DNA from 3 places in the Parviterribacter kavangonensis genome. Region 2 is predicted to be linked to each of the others. Evidence: riboswitches for the same ligand, from Rfam matches in the RefSeq annotation. Region 2 holds a riboswitch; each other region holds the start of a gene.
The links. Region 2 has a riboswitch for cyclic di-GMP ahead of AC1UE4_RS14255 (hypothetical protein). Riboswitches for the same ligand answer to the same signal wherever they lie in the genome.

Region 1 (3,323 bases), on a different contig from region 2:
AGAGCTCCTTCCAGTCCGCACCGTCCGGGACGTCGGCGGCGGCGGTGGTCGGGAGCGAGAGGGAGAGCAGGAGCAGCGCTGCGAGCGCCGCTGAACGCAAGATCCGGGTCACGGTGCCTTCAACGCACCGCTTCCCGGGATCTTGCGTTCGAGGCTGGTTCTCAGCCGGTGAAGCGGATGCCCCGCGACTGCAGGCAGCGCAGGACGGTGACGCGCATCGTCTTCGCCTTGCGCCCGCTGCCCTTGACGAACTCGGCGCGCGCGGACATCCGCAGGACGCTGCCGTACTTCGACGGGTCGACCGACAGCGTGAAGCGCTTGCCGTTGCCCTTCATGCGGCCGACGACGCGGCCGTTGATCGTCAGCGTCACGCGCTTGATGCCCTTGCCCGTGACGACCTGCGTGAAGCGGCGCGAGACGCACTGCTTGCGCTGGTGGATCGCCGCGACGGTGCGGATGCTGACGACGCCCTTGGCGCCGAGGACGCCGCCCGTGGACGGGATGGTCGTGGTGACCGGCTTCTTCGGGGTCTCCGGCTTCGTCGGGGGCTCCGGCGTGACCCCGCACGTGCCGTCGGCGCACGGGTCCGTCGGCGGGACCGGCGGGTTCTTGGGCGGGTCGACCGGCGGGTCCGGCGTGACGGGCGGCGTCGGCGTCGAGGCGCCGCGGCAGAAGTCGACGTGGCTGAGGCCGTAGTACTGGCCGTTCTTCGGGTTGGCCGGCGCGTGCAGGCCGGTGTCGCCCGTCGAGGCGGGGTCGTAGCGGTAGATGTTCGCGTTCGGGCCGCCCTTGACGATCACCACGGCGATCGCGTCGGTGCTGGTCCAGTCGAGGGTGCGGCCGGACACGACGATCGTGCGGCCGGCGAGCGAGGTGGTGCCCTGCGGGACCGGGTCGATCTTCACGGACTTGAGCCCGCTGCCGACGTCGGCGCAGGTGGGGTTGCCCATCACGGCTTCGGGCGTCGTGCCACCGGCGAGGGCCGGGGCGGCGACGGCGAGCGTGGCGGCAAGGGCACTGCACGTCGCGACGATGCCGCGGCGGTACTGCGAAGGCGTCGGGAAAGCCGACATCTGTCCTCCTTGACAGGTGTTGGTCGATCTCGAGCCGGTAGCTGAGCCACCTCTCCGGGATGGAGGCCTCTGGCTTTGCGTCCCCGCCTCACGACGGAGTTGCCTTTTTCGATCTCGTGCGCAGCGACTCCGATCTCCGGTCGTCTTCGCGGCGCAGACGGCATGGTGCACGCCGCGACCCCGGTTGTCACGCGATTCGGACGCTTGTCGTAAATGTTCAGCGCGCGCTCAAGTTCGCGAGCGTCGCGGCCACTTCGGCGAGGTGTTCACCGGCGGTGCGAGCGCCGCCTCGACGACGAGCATCCGGGGGCCGTCCGGAGGCTGCGTGAGTTTCGTCTTCAGGTCCTCGAGCGCGACTCGCTCGGCGGGCACGTCGAACGCCTCGGTGAGCTTCACGAAGTCCGGCGTGTGCAGCACGAACGGGTCGCCGCCGTCGTGGCGCAGCATCCCGTAGCCCTTGTCGTCGAAGAGCACGATCGTGAGCGGGATCCGCTCCTGCGCGACGGTCGCGAGCTCCCCGCAGGCGAAGAGGAACCCGCCGTCGCCGACGACCGCGATCGTGGTGCGGCCGGCGAGCGCGGCGCCGATCGCCGCCGGGAACCCGAACCCCAGCGTTCCCCATCCGATCGGGTACAGCACCGAGCGCGGTGACGCCGGCCGGTGGAACCCGCCGATCCAGTAGCCGGGGATGCACATGTCGCAGACCACGACCGCGTCGGCCGGGATCGCGTCGAGCAACGTGGCGGCGTCCGGGTCGTCGATGGAGACGTCCGGCCGCTCGAACCACGGGGCCCTCGCCGTGACCTGATGGAGCAGCGCCCCCGCCGCCGGCTCCGCCTCCAAGTGGATCATCACGTCGGGCGTCCACGACTTCGCCGCGTCGTCGCGGTCGACGTTGACCGCGATGAGCGCCGGCGGCCGCGGCATCGCCCAGTTCTGCGTGTCGGTCCCGTCGAAGTCGCTGCCGATCGCGACGACCACGTCCGCCGCGTCCCACAGCGCGCCGACGGCGGGGTGATGCGCCGGCCGCAGCTCGCTCGGATGCACGCCCGCCGCGGAGAGCGTCGTGACGAGCGGCGCCCCGAGCCGCTCGGCAAGCGCCCCTACCGCCTTCCCCGCATCGACCGCGCCGGCACCGGCCCAGACGAGCGGTCGCTCCGCCGCGGCGAGCAGAGACGCGGCCTGGTCAACGGCCGCCTCGTCGACCGTGGCACCTTCCTCTGGCAGCGCCGCGTCAAGACGCGACTGCTGTGCCGCCGCCCCGAGCAGATCGGTGGGGATGCCGACGTAGACCGGACCCATCGGCGGGCGCGTCGCAACGCGGATCGCGTGGTCGACGAGGGCTTCGAGGTCGTCGCCGGGCACGGCCTCGAAGCGGGCCTTCGTGACCGGCGCGAAGAGGGCGGGCTGGTCGTCGGTCTCGTGCAGGACGCCGCGGTTGACGCCGGGGCGGCGCAGCGTCGACGGGACGTCGGTGGCGATGACGACGAGCGGCGATCCCGACGCGTACGCCTCGCCCGTCGCGGTCACGGTGTTCGCCGCGCCGGGGCCCGTCGTGACGAGCGCGACGCCCGGACGCCCCGTCGCCCGCGCGTAGCCGTCGGCCGCGTACGCCGCCGTCTGCTCGTGGCGGACGGAGACCAGGCGGATCGGCGACGCCCGCAGCGCCTCCCACGCGGGGAGGTTGTGCACGCCGGGCAGGCCGAAGACGACGTCGGTGTGCGTCTCGAGGGCGGAGACGAGCGCCTCGGCGCCGGTGCTCACACGACGTGCCTCGCCGGCCGCGCTCACACGACGTTCCTCTCCGGCCGCTCGGCGCCGAGGCCGAAGCGGGCGACGTCGAGGGGTGTCACGTCGATCTCCGGGGTGCGGCCGAGGAAGAGGTCGCGGATGGTCTCGCCGACGGCGGGCGCCTGGAGGAAGCCGTGGCCGGAGAAGCCGGTCGCGTAGAGGAAGCGCGGGTCGCCGGAGATCTCGCCGATGAGCGCGTTGTGGTCGGGGGTCATCTCGTAGAGGCCGGTCCAGCCGCCACGCAGCTCGGCGCGCGCGATCGCGGGCGCGCGATGCTCGGCGGCGTCGGCGAGCGCGGTCTCGACGTCCTCGGCCTCGGTCGCGATGCCCATCAGCAGACCCGGTCCCTCCCGGTGGAAGTAGAAGCCGGTCGCGAAGTCGATCGTCATCGGGACGTCGCCCTCCAGTCCCTCGACGGGGCCGGTGAAGCGGATGCGGCGCGCCAGCGGCTCGACCGGC
Region 2 (3,323 bases):
TCGCCGGCCTGGCCCTCGTTGCCCTGCGGACCCTGCGGGCCGTTCTGGCCCTCGTTGCCGGGGTTGCCGTTGTTGCCCTGCGGGCCCTCGGGACCGTTGGCGGCCGGGTTGCCCTGCTGCGGGTTCCCGTTGTTGCCCTCGGGACCGGCCGGGCCGTTGCCGCCGGGGTTGCCCGGCTGGCCCGGCTGCCCCTGGTCGCCCTGCTGACCCTGCGCGGCGTTGGCGGCGACCTGCGCCTCGTTGCCGTTGGCGCCGTTGTTGCCGAGGCCGTTCGGGCCGGGCTGGCCGCCGCCGAGCCCGTTGGGGCCCTGCTGGCCGTTGCCGATCCCGTTCGGGCCGGCGTTGACGTTCTTGCCCTGCGGCTGGTCGGCCGACGAGATCATCGGGACGACGAGCGCTGAAGTGAGGACGACCGGCGTGAAGACACGCACGGCACGCCCGAGACGACGAGGAGCCGGGGTACCCGACATTGTTCCTCCTTGACGACGTTCTCCGGGTGGCCGAGCCGGTAGCTGAGCCATCTCCCTGACGTTGCTCCGGTCAAGGGGAGACCTCTGGCTTTGCGCCCCCGCCTCACGACGAGGTTGCCTTTGTCGTCTCGAGAGGCTCGCTGGGCATCCTGCCCCGCTCACCTCTGCAGAGGATGGTGAACGTGAGGAGAAGGGCCTGCAATCGAACGTCGGTCCAGATCTGCTGACCAGCGCGCAAGTCCTTCCCTTCTTAACGACGAAGGGGCCGCCGGCAGAACACCGGCGACCCCTCGAGTCCCTTCGCGCTCCCGAAGGAGAGCTGGTGCTACGCGGCGCGACGGAACGGCGTCGGCACGGTGGCGCAGGCCTGGAAGCGGCGCACGCCGTTGCGGACCTTGCCCGTCTTCGTGATGACGTACGTGCGCACGGTGTACGTGCCGGCGGTCTTGCCACGGAGGTCGATGACGGCCGTGACGCGCTTGCCCTGACGGCGGACCTCGACGCGCTTGCCGTTGACGTACACGCGCGCGAACTTCACCGAGTACGGCGTGAGGCGGATCGTGATGACGCGGCGGCTCACGCTGACGCGCTTGCTCGGGATCGTCATCGCGACCGGGCCCTGCGCGGGCGCCGGCAGGTCGACGCGCACGTCGTTGGCCGGCGCGGAGTTGTCGCCCGAGGACGCGGTGGTCGACTTCTGCTCGGCCGGCTTGTCCTCCGACGGCTTGTCGCCGGAGTCGTCGCCGCCGCTCTCCATCTCGCCGCCGCCGACGACGACGTCGTTGCCGCCCTGGTCGTCGCCGTTGCCGGGGATCTGGTCGTCGTCGTCCTGCTGGTCGTCGTCGCCGGCGTTGCCGTGCTCCTCGCCGTCCTGGCCGTGCTCGGCGTCCTGGCCCTGGCCGTGGTCCTCGCCGGCCTGCCCGTGGTCGTCGCCGTCCTGGCCGTGCTCGGCGTCCTGGCCGTTGTCCGACTGGTCCTCGCCGGACTCGTCGTCGCCCTGCTCGTCGCCGGACTCGTCCTCGCCCTGCTCGTTGCCGGATTGGTCGTTGCCGTGGTCCTCGCCCGACTGCCCGTGGTCCTCGCCCGACTGCCCGTGGTCCTCGCCGGCCTGGCCGTGGTCCTCGCCGTCCTGGCCGTGCTCGGCGTCCTGGCCCTGACCGTGGTCCTCGGCCGCCTGGCCGTGGTCCTCGCCGGCCTGGCTCTGGTCGCCGGTGGGCTGCTGCTGCTCTTCGGCCTTCTTCTCCTGGCCGGGGGCATCGTTCGCCTTGTCGGCGGGCACTGCGGCGGCGGTCGCGGGGACCGCAAGACTGAGGACGACCGGCGTGAAGACACGCACGGCACGCCCGAGACGACGAGGAGCCGGGATACCCGACATGCATCCTCCTTGACGACGTTCTCCGGGTGGCCGAGCCGGGAGCTGAGCCATCTCCCCGACGTCCTTCTCCGGTCAGGGGAGACCTCTGGCTTTGCGTGCACGCCTCGCGACGCGCTTGCCTTTGTCGTCTCGTGAGGTCTGCGTTCAATCCTGAACGCTCGCCTCGCGATGGGAAGAGTGGGGCATGGGGCCCGGTCCTTCAATCGAACACATGGCCAGGACCCCTATCGGAACGTCAGGTGCCCCGGGTTCACGCACCACGCGTGCCCGCAGGTGCGGACCGGCTCGCCCTCTGGCAGCGACCCGCGGACGAGCTGGTGCGCGACGAGCCCGGCCGCTTGGCCGTCGTACACGGGGCTCCCGTTGGCGTCCCGGGCGCCGAGCCACGGCCAGCACTCGTCGCGTCCGCGGACGTCGACGTCCGCCCAGAAGCGGCGGCGCCGCTCGAACCGTCGCATGAGCCGCAGGACGCCCGACATCGGAGGGCGCAGCGTAGACTCGCGCCGCCCGTGGCGCTCGTCCCGATCCTGCTTTACCACGCAGTGTCAACCGACACTGCTCCTCTCGGCCGCGACTACGCGGTGAACGAGCGGACGTTCGCGGCGCACATGGACCTCGTCGCCGATAGCGGGCTGACGCCGCTCACGGTCAGCCAGCTCATCGAGGCGCAGCGCCGGCGCGACGACGAGCTGCTCGACAGCGCGGTGCTGATCACGTTCGACGACGGGTTCGCCGACGTCCTCTCCGTCGCCGCGCCGGTCCTCCTCGACCGCGAGCTCACGGCCACGCTCTTCATCGCGACGGGCCTCCTGCGCGGCGGCGTCCGGCCGTCCGTCGCGCCCGAGCTCGCGCCGTGGATGCTCGACTGGAAGCAGGTGCGCGAGCTGCCGGAGAGCGGCATCGAGGTCGGCGCGCACAGCCACACGCATCCGCACATGGACACGCTGAGCACGAAGCAGCTGCGGTCCGAGATCGGGCGCAGCAAGGCGCTGCTCGAGGACGCGCTCGAGGCGCCGATCACCACGTTCGCCTACCCGCACGGGTACTCGAGCGGCCGCGTGAAGCGCGAGCTGCGCGACGCCGGCTTCCGGGGCGCGTGCGGCGTCAAGGACGCGTTCAGCGCGACCGACGACGACCCGTTCGCGCTCGCCCGGCTCATGCTGCGCGCGACGACGCCCGCGAGCGACGTGGCCAAGTGGCTCGAGCGCCGGGGCGCTCCGGCACCCCCGCGGCGCGAGCACCTGCGCACGACGGGCTGGCGGGCCTACCGGCGGGCGAAGGCGCTGCTGACGCGCACGCCGGGCGCCGACGACGGCTGGCAGTTCAGCGCGTGAAGGACCGCTCGACGAGCGCGTCCATCGTGCGCTCGTCGACCGGGATCGCCGGGCGCCGGAGCCGGTAGACGGCGGCGTCGCCGCTGCGGTGCACCAGCTGCAGCTGCGGCGTCGAGCCGAGCACGTCGCGCAGCGCGGCGATCC
Region 3 (3,323 bases), 2.7 Mb from region 2:
GCACCTCGTGCGCGCCTCGGTGGCCGAGGCGTTCGCCCTCGCCTTCGAAGCGGTCGGCGAAGACGCGGTCGTCGTCCGCCACGAGCTCGGCCACCCGGCTGAGGTCTCGGCCGGCGAGCACCCCGTGATCGAGGACTGCACGGAGGCCATCGGCGCGTGGAGCGAGCGCGGTCCGGTGGGCAGCGTCGGAGACGTCGCCGTCTTCGCGCTCGGCCCGACGCTCGGGTTGCGCGGAGCGGTCGTCTGCGGTTCCGCGGTCGCCGACCGCGAGGACGTCGCCCCCGACCGCCGCGCCCGCGCGATCGCGGCCGTCCTGCCCGGCCTCGCGCACCCTTCCTTCCAGTCGCGCCGCCTGGGTCACCACCTCGCGCTCGCCGCCGCCCTCGGCGATCGCGTCCCCGAGCGCTTCCGCGACCCGTCCCCCGGAGCCGCCCCCCTCGTCGTCCCCCTCGAGGTCGAAGACGCCGACGCGGAGCTCACCCGCCTCCGCGCGCAGAAGATCCACGCGGTCCGCCTCGGAGACCGCCTCATCGGCCTCCCGTGCCACCACCACCTCACGCCGGAAGACGTCGAGAGGGTCGCCGTCGCCGTGGAGGCGCCGCGGGGCGCGGCGCCGGCGAAGACCTCGCGGGGCGCGGCCGTGGAGACCTCGTGGGGCGCGGCGGCGGAGAACGCGCCGGGCGAGGCGCCGGCGAAGGCGTCGCGCAACAACGGGGTCAGGCACCGTGCGTGCACGGTCGAGCCTCTCGGCGACTTCTCCGCCGCGCGCGGAGCGTGGGCGGAGGTTCCGAACGCGAACCTCTTCACGACGATCGAGTGGGCGGAGACGTGGTGGCGGCACTTCGGCGGCGATCGGCCGCTGCATCTCCTCGCGTGCCGCGACGCGGGGGAGACGGTCGGGATCCTGCCGCTCTACCGGGCGGCTCGGCGGCCCGTGGACCTCGTGCGGTTCGTGGGGCACGGGCCGGCGGATCGGATCGCGCCGGTGTGCGCGCCGGAGGATCGCGTGCGCGTCGCCGCGGCGCTGCGCGACGCGCTCGGCGAGCTGCGGCCCGACCTCCTCGTCGCCGACGAGCTGCCCGCCGACGAGGGGTGGGCGGGGCTGCTCGGCGGGGTGACGCTCCGGCGCGAGCCCAGTCCGGTGCTCCCGGCCGCCGGCCTCACGTTCGACGCGTTCCTCGCGTCGCGCAGCCGCAATTTCCGCGAGCAGGTGCGCCGCCGCGAGCGCGCGCTGCGCAAGCGCCACGACGTCGCGTTCCGCCTCGTCACCGACCCCGCCGACCTGGACGCCGCGCTCACGACGCTGCACGCGCTGCACGAGGCCCGCTGGCAGGGCGCCTCGAACACGTTCGCCGAGGGGCCGGCCCGCGCGTTCCAGCGCGACTTCGCCCGCGTCGCGCTCGAGCGCGGCTGGCTGCGCCTGTGGCTGCTCGAGGTCGACGGTGTCGCGGTCGCCGCCTGGCAGGGTTTCCGGTACGCCGAGTACGAGTGGTACTACCAGTCGGGCCGCGACCCGGCGTGGGACAAGCAGTCGGTCGGGTTCGTCCTGCTTTCGCACACGGTGCGCGCCGCGATGGACGACGGCGTCCGCGAGTACCGGCTGCTGCGCGGCGGCGAGGAGTACAAGGGCCGCTTCTCCGCGTTCGATCCCGGCCTCGAGGTGCTCGCCGTCCCGCGCACGACGGCGGGACTGGCCGCGACGGCAGCGGGCCTGGGCGTGCGCGCGGTGCCGCCGGACGTGCGCCGCGCGCTGCTGCGCCGCGCCGGCTGACGGCCCGCACTGAAGCTCTCACCGGACGCCTAGAACAGGTGTCGACCCGGTGCTGGACAGACGTCCACAAGGAGCGCTGACCGCTCGGCGTTGGACCGTCCCGGCCCGAGGGTGTGCGTGGACACACAACTGAATCGGCACCTCCCGAAAAGGCACCCCCGTCGCGAGGCGGGTCCGCAAAGTCACGGGACTCGTCCCCCATCGAGTCAGCCGGGCCGCCGAAGGAGAAGTGGGCGGTGCCATGACCACCCGGAGAGACGTTGCCGCCGATCACGTTCCCCAGCTTGCGCTGCCGTTTCGCGCTGCTCGCAAGCGCCCTGTTGCTGCTCATCTGCCTGCTTCCCCAGCCGGCCGACGCGCGCCCCGCCGTCAAGGTCAAGACCTACAGCGCGGCCGTCAAGAAGGGCAAGCTCGTCAGCTACCGCATCAAGGGCATCCACCCGCGCACGATCCGCGGTGCCCGCCTGCGCGCCAGCGCTCGCCGCCAGCAGGCGCTGCCGCTGCGCGCCGTCCGCAGCGCCGCCGCCCGCGGCGTCCTGAAGGTGCGCCTGCGCGCGAAGCTCGCGAAGAAGCCGGCGACCGGCGTCGTCAGCGCGCCCGTCGCGCCGACGCTCGTCCTGAAGATCGAGGACCGCCGCGTCGAGCTCGAGCCGACCACGTCGCCCACCGAGACGATCGTCGCCGCCAAGAAGAAGACGAAGCCCGCGCCGACGTCGCCCACGCCGACGGACCCCGCGCCCGCTCCCGAGCCGGCCCCCGCGCCCGCGCCGAGCACGCCGCTCGGCGGCGACTGCCCCGCCTACGGAACGTTCGGCATGGGCATCGTCCCCGGCGCGTGCTGGCGGCCGTACTCGGACGCGAGCCCGTTCAACCGCAGGATCCCGGCGACCGCCCCGCTGCTGAGCAACTCGCAGCAGATCGTCGACCGCATCACGAGCTTCGGCCCCGCGCAGCACATCCGCGGCAAGGTCGCCGGCACCGACAAGGACGCGGGCGACCCCGTCTACTGGTCGCAGCCGACCGACCCGCAGTTCACGATCCACTGCCTCGAGCGCTGGGGCACCTGCGCGATCGAGGGCCACGTCATCCGCATCCCCGTCCAGGCGCAGCCGGCCGGCGACAGCGACGGCCACATGACGGTCATCGACCAGTCAACGGGTTGGGAGTACGACTTCTGGACCGTCCGCCCGCGCGACCCGAGCGGCGGCCGCATCGACATCGGCTGGGGCGGGCGCACGCGCATCGACGGCGACGGCCTCGGCTCGGACGCGACGGCCGGCAAGTACGGCAACCTCGCCGGCAAGCTCCGCATCGAGGAGCTGCAGGCCGGCCGCATCGACCACGCGCTCTTCCTGGTCGCGAAGTGCTCGTCGGGCGGCACGGTCTACCCGGCCGGCTCGAACCCCGGCCGCTCGTGCTCGGACATCGGCGAGCCGAACCTGAACGCGCCGCCGATGGGGGCCCGCGTCCAGCTCGACATGACCGCGGCCGAGATCGACGCGCTGAACGTTCCCAAGTGGCGGAAGACGATCTTCCACGCCATGGCCGAGTA

Region 1: linked by a shared signal. The riboswitch ahead of AC1UE4_RS23405 (hypothetical protein) and the one ahead of AC1UE4_RS14255 (hypothetical protein) in region 2 are both predicted to bind cyclic di-GMP.
Region 3: linked by a shared signal. The riboswitch ahead of AC1UE4_RS00705 (hypothetical protein) and the one ahead of AC1UE4_RS14255 (hypothetical protein) in region 2 are both predicted to bind cyclic di-GMP.

Annotation. Positions count from the first base shown of each region.
Region 1 is NZ_JBXPJA010000003.1:718,580-721,902, reverse strand. It holds gene AC1UE4_RS23410 (CocE/NonD family hydrolase) at 1-112, opposite strand, end outside; gene AC1UE4_RS23405 (hypothetical protein) at 162-1,073, opposite strand; cyclic di-GMP riboswitch class I at 1,107-1,187, opposite strand; gene AC1UE4_RS23400 (thiamine pyrophosphate-binding protein) at 1,302-2,837, opposite strand; gene AC1UE4_RS23395 (NAD(P)/FAD-dependent oxidoreductase) at 2,861-3,323, opposite strand, start outside.
Region 2 is NZ_JBXPJA010000001.1:2,817,846-2,821,168, reverse strand. It holds gene AC1UE4_RS14260 (hypothetical protein) at 1-431, opposite strand, end outside; cyclic di-GMP riboswitch class I at 505-599, opposite strand; gene AC1UE4_RS14255 (hypothetical protein) at 796-1,806, opposite strand; cyclic di-GMP riboswitch class I at 1,880-1,975, opposite strand; gene AC1UE4_RS14250 (hypothetical protein) at 2,070-2,324, opposite strand; gene AC1UE4_RS14245 (polysaccharide deacetylase family protein) at 2,388-3,179, shown strand; gene AC1UE4_RS14240 (hypothetical protein) at 3,169-3,323, opposite strand, start outside.
Region 3 is NZ_JBXPJA010000001.1:148,196-151,518, forward strand. It holds gene AC1UE4_RS00700 (GNAT family N-acetyltransferase) at 1-1,771, shown strand, start outside; cyclic di-GMP riboswitch class I at 1,913-1,994, shown strand; gene AC1UE4_RS00705 (hypothetical protein) at 2,056-3,323, shown strand, end outside.